2 regions of the Lysinibacillus sp. PWR01 genome follow, and region 2 is predicted to be linked to the other one. Evidence: riboswitches for the same ligand, from Rfam matches in the RefSeq annotation. Region 2 holds a riboswitch; the other holds the start of a gene.
The links. A riboswitch is a leader RNA that binds a small molecule or an ion and turns the genes downstream of it on or off. The one in region 2 is predicted to bind FMN.

Region 1: linked by a shared signal. The riboswitch ahead of ACEVFT_RS09220 (ECF transporter S component) and the one ahead of ribE (riboflavin synthase) in region 2 are both predicted to bind FMN.

The regions. Positions count from the first base shown of each region.
Region 1 covers NZ_JBHERJ010000047.1:363,054-368,510, forward strand. The annotation lists gene ACEVFT_RS09205 (ATP-binding protein) at 1-918, shown strand, start outside; gene sigX (RNA polymerase sigma factor SigX) at 997-1,530, shown strand; gene ACEVFT_RS09215 (RNA polymerase subunit sigma) at 1,527-2,813, shown strand; FMN riboswitch at 2,951-3,137, shown strand; gene ACEVFT_RS09220 (ECF transporter S component) at 3,356-3,943, shown strand; gene ACEVFT_RS09225 (sodium-dependent transporter) at 4,185-5,457, shown strand, end outside.
Region 2 covers NZ_JBHERJ010000016.1:54,305-59,761, forward strand. The annotation lists gene ACEVFT_RS02115 (spore germination protein) at 1-1,129, opposite strand, end outside; gene ribH (6,7-dimethyl-8-ribityllumazine synthase) at 1,284-1,751, opposite strand; gene ribB (3,4-dihydroxy-2-butanone-4-phosphate synthase) at 1,767-2,396, opposite strand; gene ribE (riboflavin synthase) at 2,423-3,061, opposite strand; FMN riboswitch at 3,288-3,413, opposite strand; FMN riboswitch at 3,530-3,655, opposite strand; gene ACEVFT_RS02135 (YibE/F family protein) at 3,876-5,000, shown strand; gene ACEVFT_RS02140 (YibE/F family protein) at 4,997-5,457, shown strand, end outside.

The sequences.
Region 1 (5,457 bases), on a different contig from region 2:
GAACGTTTAATGCAAAAGTGGTTTGTGAATAAAGGCTCGCAAAGTGCAAAGCCTATCCCCCCAGAGCTGTATCATATGCTTGATCATGTGCTGATGTTTGAGGATAAACTAGAAGAGGAAATTGAAATGGATGGCAACTACTATACATTTACGATTAGTCCTCTTTATAGTGGTGAAATGATACGTGGGGCTGTGGCTGTTATTCGTGATATGACTGAACAACATCGCTTAGAAAAACTAAGATCCGATTTTATCGCCAATGTTTCTCACGAACTACGGACACCGATTGCCATGCTACAAGGTTACTCTGAAGCATTAATGGACGATGATTTTATTCAGGATCAGGAAGAGCGTAATGAGATTACCAAAATTATTTATGATGAATCGAAGCGAATGGGTCGCCTTGTGACAGATCTATTAGATTTGGCACGCATGGAATCAGGGCATATGACGCTTTATAAAGATGAATTACCGATCAATTCGACATTCGAGCGTATTACACAAAAATTTGCTCAGGTAGCAAAGGAAAAGCACGTTCGTCTGCAATTTGACAGTGAATTTAATGACGAGGCCATGATTAATATTGATGAGGATCGGATTGAACAAGTGCTTACAAATTTAGTCGATAATGCACTTAGACATACAGATGAAGGGTCTGTGACTGTAAAAATCGAGCAGGAGCCGACATTTGCTAAAATATCTGTTCAAGATACAGGGCATGGCATTCCTCAGGATGACTTACCATATGTCTTTGAACGCTTTTACAAAGCCGATAAGGCACGTACCCGTTCCAAAGGTGGAACTGGTCTCGGCTTAGCCATTGCTAGAAATATTGTGAAGGCACACTCAGGTAATATTATGGTAGACAGTGTGCTGAAAGAGGGTACGACCTTCACGTTTTATTTACCGTTCGATTAATAACATGTATTGCTATTAATTGGCTGTAACTTCTATGAATGTAAGACGACAAATATTATAGAACGGGGGTGGAGTGCTTTGAATGACTCCGTGTTCCATCGACTATACGATGCATATCACCAAGACGTGTTTCAGTTTTTAATATATTTAGTAAAAAACCGTACACTTGCCGAAGATTTAGCACATGAAGTTTATGTACGAGTGTTGCGCTCATATGATCAATTTGCAGGGAATAGTAGTGAGAAAACATGGCTATTTGCTATTGCCAAAAATGTAGCGATTGATCATTTTAGAAAGCAAGCTGTACGCCAAAAGCATTCACATGATTTCTTTGACTGGGAAACGGAACAGCTCCATTCAACCACACCATCACCGGAAGATATGCTACAGGCCAGTGATGAATTTATGCAGGTAGAATCAGCACTTGAAAACTGTACAGGCGACCAAAAAATGGTCATTATAATGCGCTATTTTCAGGACTTATCGATCGCAGAAACAGCGCAAATACTAGATTGGACAGAAGCTAAGGTAAAAACGACCCAGCATCGAGCCATTAAATTTTTAAGGCAACAGCTACAGCCGATTAGAGAACAGGAGGCGAAACGGCAATGACGCATAAGCCATTTGATGATGAACAGCTTGAATATGTATTGAACAATGCCCCTAAGCTTTCTGACCACCGTTCAAAAGAAGAAATATTAAATCGGTTAATGGCAGATGCTCGCTTGCAGGATAATAGTCACCTTCAAGAAGCGATACAACAACCTATAGTGAATGAAGAAGCACGACAAGAAAGTAAACCTTTGAGCCAAGATGAACGACCATCACGATCTAAGTTCCGAAAAATGCCGATTTTTACGAGTGTAGCAGCAGTTTTCGCGCTAACGGTACTCGTTGGCTCCATGTTCATGAATAATGACGCTAGCCAAAAAGATCTAGCTAGTACTCCAGAAACGGCTAATTACGCTACTTTACAGGAAGATCGTTCTGCTAAAGACGCTGCTACGCAGGATGAAGCGCTTCAATCCAGTATTGTATCGGAGCATGAGCGCATGTTATCTTTACGGTCATCTGTCTATGAGGAAGATGTGAAAGATGCTGTCGTTTTCCGTATTGGTTTAGCAGGACGTGATGCGGAAAGTGTTCCAATGACATATGTGATACCAAATGAGCGTGTAGCAACTGATTTTGGAACAGAAAAACCTTCTACCTTACAGATGTATGAGAAATACGCTCCTCAAATTGATGAAGAAGCCAAAGGTTTTACAGATTATCATCCTTTTAAAGGTGAACTGAAGGAGAAGGAAGACAAGCTTGTCCACGTTTTACCAAAGGACAATGACTATGATGTTGCTTCAGCTACCGTCAATGAGTACAAAGGAACTTTGGAAGATACATTCTCAGATTCTGAATATACGGAAGTGGAGATTCAAAATGAAGATGGCACACCTTATGAGTTTTCTCAAGAGGGCGAGCCAAGCCAAGCTATGTCATTAACAAACGCCAAACATTTTAATTATTATTTATACCAAGATGGTAATGGTGCGGAATATCTGTCACCAGATTTCCGTCAAACATTTGTAAATGTTACAGAGGCACTTACACTCATGAAAAACAAAAATGATGATGTTTATGTAACAGTTGTTCCTGAAAACGTGACTTATACCGTGAAAGAGGAAGCGGAAGGTGTCGTCGTTACATTTGATATCCCCTTAGATTTAGCATCGATGGAGCCAATCCGCGCCACGCAATTGATTGAGGCCATGATGTTAACTGCCGCTGGCTTTGGCCAACAATTACGCTTAGATAATGTGGTCCAAGAAAGCTGGGAAGGATTCGATTTGAAAACGTATTTGCCAAAGCCTGTGGGGCCAAATAAACAATATATGCCTTAGTCAAAAATGGAGCATTCCTGTAGCATGGAATGCTCCATTTTTATAATACATACAAATCTAATCGGATTTTTTTAAGCAGAACTATTTACTTTTTCTTGATAATTAATTATAGTAAGGTTGTAGTATAAAATAATATGATTCATCTTCGGGGCAGGGTGAAAATCCCGACCGGCGGTAATAGAGTGGTAAACCGTTAATGTTTTTCATTAACTCGAATGGTTTATGCTACACTCTTCAGCCCGCGACCTGTGCAAATTTATTTGCATGGCTGACTTGGTGTGATTCCAAGGCCGACAGTTAAAGTCTGGATGGGAGAAGATGGAGGTACGATCGTCATTCATTGTTATGAAGTGAACTATAGCCGAGCGCTTTTTTGTAGGGCTTTTTAAACAGTGCTCAAAAAATAGTTTATATTGACGCTTATTCGTCATGCCTTTCTCCCTTGTGCTTTTTCATGCATAAGGGTTTTTTCATGCTAACAATTGAAAGATCGTCACCTTTCTTCTTGCGAGATTGAATCAGCAAAGAGGAGAGAGTTTTCTATGAAGAAGAATGTTAAACTTCAATCGTTTATTACGATTGGTATGCTGAGCAGTATTTCGTTTTTATTAATGCTTTTTAATTTCCCAATTCCGCCGTTCCCAGCATTTTTGGAAGTGGACTTTAGTGATATGCCTGCATTAATAGCAGCCATCACAATGGGGCCTGTAGCTGGTATTTTAGTAGAGTTATTTAAAAATGTATTGGATTGGATTTTCTCAGGAACGCCAACAGGTGTGCCAGTAGGTCATATTGCTAACTTTACAACAGGTATTTTATTTATTTTACCAGTAAGCTTTATTTTTAATCGCTTTAAAACAATTGCTGGTCTTGTTGGAGGTTTAGCAACAGGTACAGTCGTAATGGCAGTAGGCATGAGTATTTTAAACTATGTAGTATTTTTACCGATGTACACATACTTCTTAGGAATGGAACCTGTTGTAGGTGACTCACTTTATAAAATGATTGTCGCTGGGATTTTACCATTTAACATTGTGAAAGGTATTTTATTAACGGCTATTATGGCGTTTTTATTTACTACAATGCGCAAATGGATCGACCGTCAGCGTTCTATCTATATATCAAAATAATATACGCTAACCTCGGGTGAATATACCCGAGGTTTTTTGTTGAAGAAATGATGGATAGGGTTTAAGGTGTAACGGATAAATTACTAAAAGGAACGGATAGAAAGGCAAAACTAACGGATAAACATAGAAAAAAGTAATGGAGTAAGCTAGCTATCTAGTACTTTATCATTATGACCTAGTCGAAAGCTATATTTTCATGTAAAATAGGGAAGAGTTTAGAATGTTTGAGGAGTTTGAAGAGATGAGTGAACAAAAGGGACAGTGGTCTAGTAAATTAGGATTTATTCTAGCATCAGCGGGTGCTGCAATTGGACTAGGGGCAATTTGGAAACTACCCTATGTAACGGGACAAAGTGGTGGAGGAGCGTTTTTCCTAATCTTTGTGTTATTTACCTTATTAATAGGGTTACCAATGCTATTGTCCGAGTATGTTTTGGGACGTGGTACACAATCGGAGGCTGTAACGGCATATAAAAAAATCGCTCCGACAAAGCCAGGCTGGGCTTGGATTGGTCGAATGGGTGTACTAGGTTGTTTTTTATTATTAACTTTTTATAGTGTAGTTGGAGGTTGGATCTTTATTTATAGCGGGCTCGGTGTTGCTGGCGCTGTAATCGATCCAGCAGTAGATCCAGCTGAGCTATTTGGAAAAATTATAGGTACGCCTTGGATTACGCTAGTTGGTTTAGTGTTGTTTACATTAGCCAATGTACTTGTGATTTCGTTAGGTGTACAAAATGGGATCGAAAAGGCCAATAAATGGATGATGCCGCTACTCTTTATAATGTTCATTGTCCTTGTTGTGCGCGCTGTTACATTGGATGGGGCAATGGAGGGCGTAAAATTCTTCTTATGGCCTGATTTCTCGAATATTACTGGAAAGGCATTATTAGAAGCGCTGGGGCAATCGTTCTTTGGGTTAGCAGTAGGATTCTCTTGTCTTGTTACATATAGTTCCTATCTAAAAAAAGATGTAAGTCTGCCCAATTCAGCAGGTTCTGTTGTGCTGTTAACTGTGCTAGTTTCATTTTTAGCAGGATTAGCGATTTTCCCTGTTGTGTTCGCCTTTGATTTAGAGCCAGCAGCGGGTCCAGGTTTGCTATTTATGGTGCTACCAACAGCTTTCAGTCAAATGCCATTCGGTGAAGTATTTTTAGCGATGTTTTTATTACTATTTTTATTTGCTACATTAACGTCATCATTTAGTTTATATGAAATTATTGTCGCGGCATTTATGGAACATAGTCAGAAATCCCGTCCAATGTGGACACTTTTACTTGGTATAGTCGTATTTATTGCAGCTATTCCAGCAGCACTTTCTTCTAGTGTTTTATCGGATGTAACGATTTTTGAGAAAAGTATTTTTGATGCAACTGATTTTCTAGTGTCAAACATCATGCTTCCATTAGGAAATTTATTCATTGCTATCTTTATTGCCCATGTAGTGGATAAAGAATTTGTGAAAAGAGAGTTGTTAATGGGTAGTCAAATGGGACAAGGCTATTATTCGTCAT
Region 2 (5,457 bases):
CAACAATCATCGAAGGACTTGTAACACCTGCTTTAATGGCAGCATCACCAATAATTAATCCTCCCACAACACTGATTGAGCCACTGATTGCACTTGGTAGACGCAAGTTGGCTTCCCGAAACAATTCAAACATAAATAGCATCATTAATATTTCAAGAATCGTTGGAAAAGGTAGCCCTGTTCTCGACTCAACAACCGTTGCAAGAAGAATAAAAGGAAGCTGCTCTTGATGATAAGTCGTCAACGCAAGCCACAAACCTGGTAATAGCATACTAATTAATATCCCTACAATTCGAAGTAATCGCTCCAGTGAACTGACAATGATTGGATATTCATTATCCTCTGCCGATTTAAAGAGTAGCATAATATTTGTAGGCGTAATTAAAGCATAGGATACGCCATCAATCATTATTAATATTCGCCCATTAATTAATGACTGCAAAGCAAAATCAGGTCTTCCTGTATAATCATGTCTTGGAAGGATGGTTGCTGTCTTTTCGATTGTTTCCATTAACAAATCACCATTGATAACAATATCCGTATCGATTTTTTGTAATTGAAGTCGAATTTGTTCCAGCATATTTAAATTCACAATGTCTTCCATATAAAGGATGGCTACTGTTGTTTTAGAACGCTTGCCAATTTCTAATGTCTCAACACTAAAAGAATTAGTGGGTAATCGTTTTCTTAATAAAGCAATATTAATAAAAACATCTTCAATAAAGTCATCTCTAGGTCCTTTGACCACTAGTTCTAGTGTTGTTTCCCCAGGCTCTCGATTTGGTCTTTTTGAAATATCGCTAGAATAAAGTAACTGATTTTCTTCAAAATACAATAAGACATGGCCTTTATAGACTCTTGTCACTGCATCCTCTTTCGATGAAATCTTTTGTAAATAGGGTATGTGTAAATGCTGTTCGATTTCTTCCTCTAACATGTCCTCAGAGACTTTGCTTAACAAAGATTGAACACGTTGAACAACCACAGTTTGAAGTATTTGCTCATTGACCATTGCATCACAAGTTATCAAATGTACTGTATATTGCTGAAAATTATATTGTTGGAAAATCACATCAGCAGAGCGTTGAAATAGTGATTTCAACATTTTCAAATTGATCATTTGTTCCATTGATGAAATACTTCTCATCTCCTACTGAGCCAGCTCAAGATTAGTACATTTATGAAAACAATCACCTTCAATAAATACACTTAAGCATATTTTTCCCACGGTTGTTCAAAATATTCAAAGAAACAAATGTTGTGACGAGTTATTCAAATTATCCTCATCCAATCATTTTCTTTAGATTCGCCATCTCAATCGCAGACATTGCAGCATCATAGCCTTTATTACCAGATTTCGTGCCTGCTCTTTCAATCGCCTGTTCAATGTTTTCAGTCGTGACAATACCGAAAATAACAGGTACATTCGTTGTTAACGATACATTGGCAATGCCTTTTGCTGATTCATTACAAACATAGTCATAATGAGTTGTAGAGCCACGAATAACGGTACCTAAACCAATAATGGCATCATATTTCTTTGTTTCTGCCAGTTGTTTCGCAATAAAAGGAACTTCAAAAGCCCCTGGAACCCATGCGACATCAATAGATGCGGGATCAACCCCATGGCGTGTTAAACCATCCATTGCTCCATCCAATAATTTGCTTGTAATGAACTCATTAAAACGACCTACAACTACTGCAATTTTTAAATCCGTTCCAATTAATTGTGCTTCAAATGTTTGACCCATTGTTCTTGCTCCTTTTTAAATAGAAATTTTATTTTCATTTGTGGATAACTGATTACGATAAACAACCAATGCTTCTATTGATATCATTTTTAAGCCATGATGTGCCGCGAACTTTGTCAGTTCCTCAAAACGAAGCATTTGCCCATCATCCCCCATAATTTCACAAATAACACCTGCTGGTATACTATGACAAAGCTTCGCCAAATCAACTGTCGCTTCAGTATGCCCTCTCCGTTCTAACACACCATGCTCCTTCGCAATCAGCGGAAAAATATGACCTGGTCGACGAAAATCAGTCGGCTTAGCTTGCTTTTCTATCATTTTCTGTATTGTCAATGCACGCTCAAAGGCGCTAATCCCTGTCGTTGTATCTTCATGGTCAATACTCACCGTAAATGCGGTTTGATGGTTATCCGTATTGCGCTGAACCATCGGATGTAAATCTAGCTTTTGTGCGATCTGTTGCGAAATCGGTGTACAGATTAAACCTCTACCATAGGTTGCCATAAAGTTGATCGTTGCAGGTGTGATGAATTCAGCGAGTGCCAACAGATCTCCTTCATTTTCCCGATCCTCATCATCGACCACCACAATCATGTTGCCTTGCTTTAAATCCTCAATGGCTTCTTCAATTGTATGTAGCACGATTATCATCTCCTCATTCTGTTATTTTAAAAACCATGTTGTGCTAAATAATCTCTCGTAATTGTTGGCGTTACTTGCCCTTTTTTTAGTTGCTGTAAAATATATTTACCAACTAAATCTGTTTCGATATTAACGATTGCTCCAACCCTCTTCATACCTAAAACGGTTTCTTTGTAAGTATGAGGAATGAGTGAAATCGTGACACGATTCGCTTCAACATGAAAAAGGGTTAAGCTTGTGCCATCAATAGTTATGGAACCCTTCGGAATACAAAAGCTTGTTAGTTCTTCTGACATTTCAATATCCATATAAACGGCATTTGCTACTGGACGTATGCGCAAAATTTTACCGACTCCATCAACATGACCAGCAACAAAATGACCGCCAAATCGTCCATTGGCAGGCATGGCACGCTCCAAATTAACAGAATCACCAAGTGCCAGCTGCTGTAAATTTGTTGCTTTGACTGTTTCAGGCATAACATCCATTGTAAGCTGCTGATCAGTAAAATGTGTCACCGTTAAACAAACACCATTGACTGCTATACTGTCGCCAAGCCTGACATCCTCCGCTATCATGGCTGATTGAACCGTAATTTTCATACTGTCCCAATCGCTTTGCATAGCTTTTACGACACCAATATCCTCTACAAGCCCTGTAAACATTTCATCACCTACTCTACTTTATTAGCACTTCTATCCTTCACTTTTGAAGTTTTATCCGTCATTTCTGAAATTCTATCCACCTGTTTTTGTGTTTTATCCTTCTCCCTTCACTAATTAACAATAAATAAAAAAATAAAAACCCCTTTCATCAAAGGGGTTTTGGGAGTATAAGACATCAACAAATAAGCCTACTTGAAAACGATTTTTTCCATAGACTGTCATCTCATTTGTTCTTCTCCCATCCAGACTATCACTGTCGGTTTTGGATTTGCACCAAATCAGCTTGCGCTCACGGACTTTGAATTGCTTCATCACCGCCGATTGGGAATTTCACCCTACCCCGAAGAACATCTTCTATTCGATTGTAGCTAAATAAAAAAACTTCCCAAAAGATGATTGGGAAGTGGCGTAATAAATGCATAGTCAAATAAACCTTCTAAATTAGAATCAATTTAAAAAGCTCGCATTTTTACCCTTCTCCCATCCAGACTGTCACTGTCGGTTTTGGATTTGCACCAAATCAGCTTGCGCTCACGGACTTTGAATTGCTTCATCACCGCCGATCGGGAATTTCACCCTACCCCGAAGGATACTTTTATTTAGCTAGTCTTACGATAACACTATTTTATTATATTATCCATCCTTCTTTTTAAATTTTTTTCGTCATATAAATTTTAAGCAGCTCTGACGTGACTTGATAAATGTAAAAGAAATTATTAAAATGATGACATTTAACTTGTTTGTGAAACTTCTCAATCAAAAAAACGTTCCTTTACAGGTGACTATTCAGTCTAACAGTTTGGAGGTCATTTCCTTGACATTTTTAAAAAATATACCGTTTAAGCAAGGTGTTTTCTATGCCTTATTAGCACTCTGTTGTGGAATTTCAATTGTTTTCGTCCATCATAATGAACAATTTTATGATCGACCGATAGCGGAAGTAATACAGGTGAACGTCACAGAATCGGAACCGATGACAGATATGTATGAGAATGAGGATGAATTGTTTACACAGGAAATTACGGCCATGATCAAAAATGGACAGTATAAGGGGCAATCCATTCATTTGATGAATGACTATTCTTCTTCTGGTGCTTTTGATCAAAAATACCATGTAGGCAATGAAATCTTTGTCACCATAGATAATCACGCAACACAATCAGGGTTAACAGGTACCATCCTCGATTTAAAACGTGATCAAACCATGATCATGATTGCGTGGATTTTTATTTTTGCCTTACTCATTATAGGCAAAAGACAGGGCTTGTTTTCTATCATTAGTTTGGTTGTCAATGCCTTGATCTTATCATTTGCATTAGATCTTTATGTTACACATGGGGGCGTAAGTCTGTTATTCGTTAGTGGTATTTGTGCCCTGTTATTTACCATTATTTCGCTCCTACTTATTAGCGGATTGAATACAAAAACGTATGTAGCCATTGTGTCCACACTTTTAGGAACCATTATAGCACTTATCATTAGCTCAATTGTGATGTGGTTGACAGGTGAAAATGGTCTTCGTTATGAAGAAATGCAATTTTTAACACGGCCCTATCGCACAGTCTTTATGGCAGGTTTATTTATTGGCTCACTTGGGGCTGTCATGGACGTCTCTATTACGATGGCTTCCTCCATATTTGCTTTATATGAACAAGACCCTTCTATTTCTGTGAAGGCACTTAAAACTTCAGGGCATGAAATTGGTAAAGATATCATGGGTACGATTACAAGTATTTTATTCTTTGCCTACCTTTGCGGCTCCATACCTATGATTATTCTCTATTTGAAAAATTCTTCCACATTAGGACTCACATTGTCCTTGAATCTTTCTTTAGAATTAGCCCGTGCCTTAGCAGGGGGGATTGGTGTTGTCCTCACGATTCCTATTAGTCAGTATACTGCTATATTTTTCATTAATCGAAAGAGGGTTCAAGAATGAATGTTATCGTCTTATTAGCAGTTATTTTATTTGCGTTGATGGTGATAGTAGGTGGTAAGCAGGGTGTCCGCTCATTTCTTTCTTTATTTCTAAACTTTGGTGTACTCTTTATCACCATCTTTTTAATGACAAACCCTAAAAATAGCCCCATTATCTTGACGTTTATAGCCTGTACGGTCATTAGTTGTATTAGCCTTTTCTATATCAATAAAACAAACAGTAAAACCATTACAGCCTTTATCGCGACGATGGTGACGATTGTTGTGTTACTGCTATTTATTACCTTTATTACAGAAAAATCGATGATCCAAGGGTTTGGTGAAGAATCGACTGAAGAAATTAGTATCTTTTCCCTCTACATTGGCGTTAATTTTGTGCAGATTGGTGCATCAGTCATTATTATGAGTACGATAGGTGCCATTATGGATGTGGCTATTTCTATCGCCACTTCCATGCA